Regions from separate parts of the Cryobacterium sp. TMB1-7 genome, predicted to be linked through region 1. Evidence: predicted binding sites of a transcription regulator. Region 1 holds the regulator's gene; the other holds the start of a gene.
The links. The regulator LexA, encoded in region 1, represses DNA repair genes until DNA is damaged. The targets are predictions, from matches to a motif close to TCGAACANNTGTTCGA.
Positions count from the first base shown of each region.

Region 1 (4,355 bases):
GGCTTCGGCGATGTGGTGGGGGTCGCGGCCGCCGAGGACGGTGACGTGCACGGTCAACGCGGCGTTGAAGGAGATGGCCTCGAAAACGTGCCGCACCATCGAGCCGGTGAAGTGCCCGCCGATGAGGTGGAATTCGAATCCGGCGGGCTCGCCGGTGTGCACGAGGTACGGCCGACCGGAGATGTCCACGACGGCCTGCACGAGGGCTTCGTCCAGCGGCACCAGGGCGTCGCCGTATCGGGAGATGCCGGCCTTGTCACCGAGGGCCTGCTTGATGGCCTGGCCCAGGACGATGCCGATGTCCTCGACGGTGTGGTGCACATCGATCTCGATGTCGCCCGTGGCGTGCACGGTGAGATCGGTCAGCGAGTGCTTCGCGAACGCCGTGAGCAGGTGGTCGTAGAACGGCACGCTGGTGTGGATGTCGCTCACCCCGGTGCCGTCGAGGTTGATCGAGAGGTCGATGCTCGATTCGCTCGTTTCGCGCTGCAGGTGGGCACGGCGAGGCGAGGGCGTGACGTTGCTCATGGCGTTAGTTTATTCGGCTATCGGGCGGAGCCGTGCGATGGCGGCCAGGAACGCGCTCGTCTCGGCTTCGGTGCCGGCCGAGACCCGGAGGTGGCCGGGGATACCGACGTCGCGGATCAGGATGCCTTCGGCCAGGAGCGCTTGGAAGATCGCGTGCGGGTCGGAGACTCCGCCGAATAACACGAAATTGCTTCCGCTGCGCAGTGGGCTGAAGCCGAGGTTCGTCAGTTCGGTCACCAGGCGATCGCGTTGCACCCGGATGTCGTCCACCATGGCGAGCATCTCACCCGTGTGGGCGAGCGCGGCCACGGCCGCCGCCTGGGTGAGGGCGGACAGGTGGTAGGGCAGCCGGACCAGGCGTAGCGCATCCGTGACAGCCGGGTCGGCGGCCAGGTAGCCCAGCCGCACGCCGGCGAAAGCGAAGGCCTTGCTCATGGTCCGGGACACGAGCAGGCGCTCCCGGCCGGGCAGCAGGGTGAGGGCGCTGTCGGTGCCGTCCGGTGCGAACTCGGCGTAGGCCTCGTCGACGACAACGATGCCGGGGGTGGCGTCGTAGACGGCCGCGATGGTCTCCAGCGACAACGGGGTGCCGGTCGGGTTGTTCGGTGAGCAGAGGAAGACGATGTCGGGCGAGGTTTCCTCCACCCAGCGGGCGGCGGTCTCCGGCGAAAGTTCGTAGTCGGCGTCGCGGCCGCCGGGGATCCAGCGGGTATCGGTGCCGGAGGCGAGGATCGAGTACATCGAGTAGGTCGGCGCGTAGCCGAGCAGAGACCGGCCCGGCCCGCCGAAGGCCTGCAGAACCTGCTGCAGAACCTCGTTGGAACCGTTGGCGGCCCAGATGTTGTCGCGGGTGAGACCGTGACCGAGGTAGCCCGCGAGGGCGTCCCGCAGCGGGCTGAATTCCCGGTCGGGGTACCGGTTGACGGTGAGGATCGCCTCGGCCAGGGCCTCCGCGATGTCGGCGGCGACCGCGGGCGGGATCGGGTGGGTGTTCTCGTTGACGTTCAACGCCACCGGCACGTGCAGCTGGGGTGCTCCGTAAGGGGTTTGTCCGCGGAGGTTGGCACGCAGGGGCAGGTCGTCGAGGCTGGTCACCCGAACAAGCTTAGTTGCGCCCGCGGCCGACCCCTCGTATCCGAGGCGGGGCGGGGCGAGCGGCTCCGGGCTGAGCGGCTCGGGCTGAGCGGCTCAGTAGTCCGCGGGAAGGGCGAGGCGCTGGCCGGGCTGCACGGCCTCGGAGGACAGCTGGTTGAGGTTGACGATGTCGATGATCACGTCGCGCGGGTCTTGTCCGGGGGCGACAGACTCGGCCAGCTGCCAGAGCGACTGGCCGGCCTCAATGGTGACGTAGTCGAACGCGGCCGCGCCGATACCCGCGCTGCCCTCTGCCGCGGCCATGCCGCCGTTGACGGCGATGCCGATGACGCCGAGTACCAGGGGCACTGCGGCGAGGGCCGTGAAAACGGCCCGCCCGCGGCGGGTCAGCCGCAGGTGTGTGGTGGGCGGGGTGGCCGGGCTGTGGTTGTCCGGTGCTGCAAATGCTGCGCTCATGTCAAACCTCCTGGTAACGCATCGGGCCCTCGGCCGGGAGGGCCAGATGCGAATCTATGTTCCGAATATATCTTCGAGTGTTCGAACAATCAACCCTGTTTCCGGATATTATGGAGACAGATTCCGCAACACACTCGAATGCATGTCTACGAACCGCTGCTCTGTGGCTACAGTTTCGATCGGGTAGCTGCACTCAAACAGACACCACCGACATTGCTGCCCGAGCCCGAGAAGTATGAGCCCGACGAGCACCAGCCCGGCGAGCACGAGCCCCACCAGCACCAGCCCGAACCGACTAACCAGAGGAGCGTCAACGTGGCACAACAGAGCACACCTCGGGACAAGGGCGGCACGCGACGCCGCAAGAGCCTGAGCGACAAACAGCGCGCGGTGATGGACGTCATCCAGCGTTCGGTTCGCGACCGCGGTTACCCGCCGAGCATGCGCGAGATCGGCGACGCCGTTGGTCTGTCCTCGTTGTCGAGCGTGACCCACCAGCTGCACCAGCTCGAGCTGAGCGGGTACCTGCGGCGCGACCCGCACCGGCCGCGCGCACTCGAGGTGCTCATCGAGCTGCCTCAGTCCTCAGAGGAGGTCACGCCAGGCGCCGCCGATGACTACCAGTCCGGCATCCAGGTGGGTGATGCGGCGATGGTGCCGCTCGTCGGCCGCATCGCCGCCGGTATCCCGATCATGGCCGACCAGCAGATCGACGAGATCTTCCCGCTCCCCCGCCAACTGGTGGGCAAGGGCGAGCTGTTCATGCTCAAGGTCGTCGGTGATTCGATGATCGACGCCGCCATCTGCGATGGCGACTGGGTGGTCATCCGCCAGCAGAAGACCGCGGAGAACGGCGAGATCGTCGCCGCCATGCTCGACGGCGAAGCCACGGTGAAGGTGCTGCGACAGCGCGACGGCCACACCTGGCTGCTCCCCCGCAACACCAACTTCGAGCCGATCCTGGGTGACTTCGCCGAGGTCCTCGGCAAGGTCGTCGCGGTGTTGCGTTCGGTCTAGATCCGCAACGCTCCAGGCACACAACAGGCCCGACCCCGCGAGGGGTCGGGCCTTCGTGTTGTGCCGGCGTAGTCAGGGCGGGCCAGGTCAGACCAGCGTCGCCCGAACTGCGCGGGTGGCATCGACGATGTTGCGCAGGGACTCCACGGTCTCCGCATACCCGCGGGTCTTCAGTCCGCAGTCCGGGTTCACCCAGACCTGGCGAGCGGGGATCGATTGCAGGGCCCGCTCGAGAAGTTCGGTGATCTCGGCCACACCGGGCACCCGCGGCGAGTGGATGTCGTAGACGCCCGGGCCGATGCCGTGGTCGAAGCCACTGGTCTGCAGGTCGGCGACGACCTCCATCTTCGACCGAGCGGCCTCGATGCTGGTCACGTCGGCGTCCAGGTTGCGGATCGCGTCGATGACGACCCCGAACTCCGAGTAGCAGAGGTGGGTGTGGATCTGGGTCTGGTCGGCGACCCCCGCGGTAGCGAGCCTGAACGACCCGACCGACCAATCCAGGTAGTCGGCGTGGTCCTTCTTCTTCAGGGGCAGCAACTCGCGCAGCGCGGGCTCGTCGACCTGCACCACCCGGATACCGGCCGCCTCGAGATCACCGATCTCGTCGCGCAGCGCGAGCGCCACTTGCCGTGCGGTCTCCCCCAACGGCTGATCGTCGCGCACGAACGACCAGGCCAGGATGGTGACCGGTCCGGTGAGCATCCCCTTGACCGGCTTCTCGGTAAGGGTCTGGGTGTAGCTGGACCACTCCACGGTGATGGGCGCCGGACGCCGGACGTCGCCCCACAGGATCGACGGACGGGTGCACCGGCTGCCGTAGGACTGCACCCAGCCGTTCTCGGTGACGGTGAAGCCATCGAGGTTCTCGGCGAAGTACTGCACCATGTCGTTGCGCTCGGGTTCACCGTGCACGAGAACGTCGAGGCCGAGGTCTTCCTGCAGCTGCACGACCCGGCCGATCTCGGCGCGCATGAGCTCCTGGTAGTCGGCGGATGCGAGTTCACCCGAGACCAGGCGGGCGCGGGCGCGGCGGATATCACTCGTCTGCGGGAACGAGCCGATGGTCGTGGTCGGTAGCGGGGGCAGGTCGAGCACGGCATCCTGAGCGGCCAGGCGGGCCTCGTAGTCGCCGCGGCTGAAGTCGGCCGGGGTGAGGGTGTCGAGGCGGGCGCGCACGGCGCCGTCACGCACGCCGGGCGAGACCCGGCGCGCCTCCAGCGACGCGGTGGCCGCGTCGAGATCTGCCTGCACGGCAG
Region 1 is NZ_SOFZ01000007.1:31,149-35,503, forward strand. Features, by position in the region: gene hisB (imidazoleglycerol-phosphate dehydratase HisB) at 1-528, opposite strand, end outside; gene E3O60_RS01300 (histidinol-phosphate transaminase) at 538-1,623, opposite strand; gene E3O60_RS01305 (LysM peptidoglycan-binding domain-containing protein) at 1,717-2,079, opposite strand; gene lexA (transcriptional repressor LexA) at 2,473-3,096, shown strand; gene metE (5-methyltetrahydropteroyltriglutamate--homocysteine S-methyltransferase) at 3,184-4,355, opposite strand, start outside.

Region 2 (4,355 bases), on a different contig from region 1:
TCGAGCTCGGCCGCGAACTCGCGGGTGTTCGCCACATCCGGCACCACGGCACCCCGGAACCTGCCGATCTCGGCCTCGAAGGCGTTGCGGCCGTCGAAGAACACCACGTCGTCGCCGCGTTCGGCCACGAGGGCGTGCAGTTCGGCCGGGGCCAGGCGGGTGCCGCCGCCCACGACGCCGCCGGCATCCACGGTGAGGGCCTCTGGCGAGCCGAAGCTCACGATCTCGTCGCGCACCTTCACCACCAGCCGAGGGAAGTCGAGGCTCGCCCCGGACTCGTCGAGGCCGGTTCCCTCACTCCACTTGAAGTCGATCTCCGCGAACGGTGCGTACTGACGGGTCTTGCGTACGTAGCGCTTGAGGGCGGGCAGGTCGCCGCCCACGGTGCCGTTCAGGCCGTCCTTCGAGATCAGGATGCGGCCGCGCAGGCCCAACGACTCGCAGAGGTCGCGCTGCCACAGGCGGATGGCTTCGGGGTCGCTGAGCGGAGTGAAGACGTAGTAGAGCAGGATCTTCGGAATGGCCACCCCCACATTTTAGGCGGCGGCGAGGGGCGCGAGGCGGCCCACGTAGGCTGAGCCAACCAGACCGCCACCAGATCCTTGGAGTGTGCATGACCACGATCGATCCCTTCGCCCGTTTCGGCGAGGTGCCCGAGTTCAACCTGACCAGCTCGGTGATGACCGACGGTGGCCCGCTGGCCGCCGCCCAGTACGGCGTCGGCGCCGGCGGTCAGGATGTCTCGCCCGACCTGCACTGGAGCGGCTTCCCGGCTGAGACCCAGAGCTTCGCACTCACTGTGTTCGACCCGGATGCCCCGACCGGTTCCGGGTATTGGCACTGGGCGGTTTTCAACATCCCCGCCGACGTCGACAGCCTGCCCACCGGTGCCGGAGTCGCGAACTCGGTGCTGCTGCCCGCCGGTGCCGTCGTCATGCCCAACGAGATCCGCCAGCCCACCTTCATCGGCGCCGCGCCGCCGCGCGGAACGGGCACGCACCGCTACCAGTTCGTGCTGCACGCCCTCGACGTCGCAGACCTCGGCGTCGACCCGCAGGCCACCCCGGCCGTGCTCGGCTTCAACGTGCACTTCCACACCCTGGCCCGCGCCGTGCTCGAGGCCACCGGAGTCGCCGGAGGCGCCGCCTAGCCGATCCCGACAACCCTCTATCTCCTCGGGCGGCAGGTCGCTCGTCCGTTTGCCATCCTCGACAACGTGCCCATTCCGTCGGTCGAGCCTGTCGGGACCCTCGCTGCCTGTCCGCTTTGGCTCAGAATTATGTTCGATGTTTGCTCAAGTTCTTGTTGACATTTCCTCGCATATAAGTGCGATTCGTGAGAGAATGGGGGTATGGACGACGAGCTGGATAGTGGCTCCACCGCACCGACGGGAATGACTCCCACCGGTCCGAACCCGCACGACTGGAACACCGGTCTGGCCGGTCCGGATCCCCTCTCGGCCGTGGATGCCGCCAGTCTGAGCGGCACCTCCGACACGAAGACCGCCGCCGCGGCCGGCCCTGCGGCCGGCCCCGCGACGGGCTCGAGCCGGGCCGGTCGGGCCGGTCGGGGTCCGTCTAAGCCGCGGCCTGAGTGGCGGGATCCGGCCGAGTTGCTGGGGGTGCAGCGCGCGCACACCGGTGCGTTCGGTCAGAAGCTCCAGGCCCTGGATGATGCGGCGCGGACGGTGATGGCGGTGATGGACTCCATTGACGTGAACGCGTTGAGTGACCCTGAGGTGGTCGCGTTGACGCAGATGGTCGAGCGCACCGGTCGGCCGGTGGACGCGGCCCGGGTTAGCACGGCGACCGTGGTGGGTTACCGGTACAGCACTGGGCTGGGCACGGAGTCGTTGGCCTGGCGGTTGGGGGCGTCGCACCAGAATGATCTGCTGATCGGGCTGACCGGCACGTCGGTGCCGGAGATGAAACGACGCGTATCCCTGGGTGAGAAGGTCGCCCCGCGGATGCTGGGCGGCACGGTCCTCGAGCCCGAGTTCCCGTTCGTTGCCGCAGCCTTGGCGGCCGGGGAGATCGGTATTGATGCGGCCGAGAACATCGTGAAGGGCCTGGCTGACTACAAGGTGCACGGCCGCTTCGATGCCGACCAGTCGCTGGTGGACGGCGGTGAAGCCGAGCTGGTGGAGTCCGCGACCGGGTCGGTATTCGGCCGCACCCCCGGACCCGGCGACAGCGCCACCGCCACCGATGCCGATGACGCCGACACCGACACCGGCGCCGGCGCCGGCGCCGGACAAGTCTGCACCGGCCCGGTCCGGCGTCTGGGTGCGTCGGCGGGGTTCACGTTCCCGGCGGACCGGATCCGGGAGATGGCGGCGACGTGGCAGGCGGTGTTGAACCCGGACGGGGCCGCGCCCACCGCGGAGATCCTCGAGGCCAAATCCACGTTCTCGTTCGGCAAACTCAGCCAAGGCCTGCACCCGCTGCGCGGTGGGGTGACGCCGGAGCTCAAGGGCATCATGCAGACCCTGTTCAACACCTTTCAGTCCGCCCGCAGCGCTCCCGCGTTCCCGTCCGCGGAGGAGCAGCAGCGTATCGAGGCCGGCGAACTCGTGCCCGGCGAGATCCTCGACGAACGCGACGGTGGCCAGAAACGTGCCGACATCCTCCGTGGCATCCTGGTCCAGGTCGCCCAAGACCCCCGCACCCCGACCATGGGCGGGATGCCGCCGACGGTGATGGTGCACGTGAACGCAACCGACCTCGTCAACGGGGTCGGGGTCGGTTGGATCGACGGCGTCGAGGGCCCCGTCTCGATGAAGACGATCAATCAGGTGGTCGACAACGGCGGCTTCCGGCCGATCTTCTTCGGCGGCACCGGCGCCGTCCTCGCCCTGGGCGATAAGGTCCGGTGTTTCACCCCGCTGCAACGCAGGGCGATCACCGCCCGAGACGGCGGCTGCATCATCCCCGGCTGCACCTGCCCACCGCAATGGACCGAAGTCCACCACGTGCAGCCGTGGCAAAACGGCGGCCCCACCAACGTGAGCAACGGGGTTTTGCTGTGCTGGCGCCACCACCACAACATCGACACCTCGGGGTGGCACATCCGCATGGTCCTGGGCATGCCCGAAGTCAAAGCCCCACACTGGATCGACCCACCGGAACCTGGCGAAAACCACCCCAACACCGCGCCCACGACCCCAAATACCGCCGGCAAGACGAGTAGCCGCGGCTGATGCAAGGGGACGGTCGATTCGAGCCACGTGAGAGATTCTCAGGTCATCTCATGGTTGCGCGCCTATCTTCTACACGCGGCAAAAAACGATGCAAGCGCTACCAACGCCAGTCGGCACTTCGAAGCCGCTTCCGGTAGCGCCACGTCGGCAGTAAGGCACCATGTTTCACTCGTCCCCCCACTCCAGCACCAGCTTCGACCCCGCTGCCGGCCCCTCCGCGGACTCGCACCTCACGCACCGGGAAACCGGCCTGTCCAGGGTGCCGGTGTGGCTCTGGAAAGCGATCATGACGCGCATCGCGCCGGGCGAACTGCACAAGTTCAACGCCGACCCGATCGACGACGTCGACTACCACTTCGACCTTGACTACGTGGGCGACGGCATCCGTGATCACCGCCTCGACGTTCTCGTGCCGCACGAGCACCACGACGGTCACCCCGACAGCCACGACGTGACCACGCCACCGAGCCCGCTGCCCGTCTACATCTACTTCCACGGCGGCGGCTGGACCTCCGGCGACAAGGCGCCGCTCACCAAGTACGCCGCCAGCCAGGCGGTCGAGGGCATGGTGGTCGTCAACGCCAACTACCGCATGGCCACTCGATTCAAGATCGGCCACATGCTCGACGACGCCAACGCTGTGCTCACCTGGGTCCAGCGCAACATCGTCGAATACGGCGGAGACCCCACCCGCATCGTTCTCGGCGGCGACTCGGCGGGCGGGCACATCGCGGCCCTGCTCACCGCCGCGGCCAACGACGACACCCTCGCCGCGCACTACAACCTCGACCTGCCGATCGAGGCCGGCCACCTGCGCGGACTCGTGCAGCACTGCAGTATCGCCGACTTCTCGGTCATGTTCGAGCGCGGCTTCGTGCTCAGCCTCAACTTCCTGCGGATGCTGCTCCCCGAACGCAGCCCCGGAATGTCGCTGCGCGACGCCGCCCGATTCCTCTCGCCCATCGAGTGGCTCGACAAGGGCTTCCCGCCGGTCTTCATCACGACCTCCGAGCGCGACTACTTCTACCGGGCCAACCTCAACTTCATCGAGGCCCTGCGCCGACGGTCCATTCTGGCCGACACGGTGATCTACGGCCGGCACCGCACCAACACCCGGCACACCTGGCAGCAGGACGCCCGGCACCCCGAATCGCAG
Region 2 is NZ_SOFZ01000025.1:7,053-11,407, reverse strand. Features, by position in the region: gene E3O60_RS11285 (rhodanese-related sulfurtransferase) at 1-527, opposite strand, end outside; gene E3O60_RS11280 (YbhB/YbcL family Raf kinase inhibitor-like protein) at 614-1,150, shown strand; gene E3O60_RS11275 (HNH endonuclease signature motif containing protein) at 1,352-3,199, shown strand; gene E3O60_RS11270 (alpha/beta hydrolase) at 3,360-4,355, shown strand, end outside.
Region 2: a site for LexA is predicted at 1,272-1,287, ahead of E3O60_RS11275 (HNH endonuclease signature motif containing protein). Genes of this name have one in related genera too.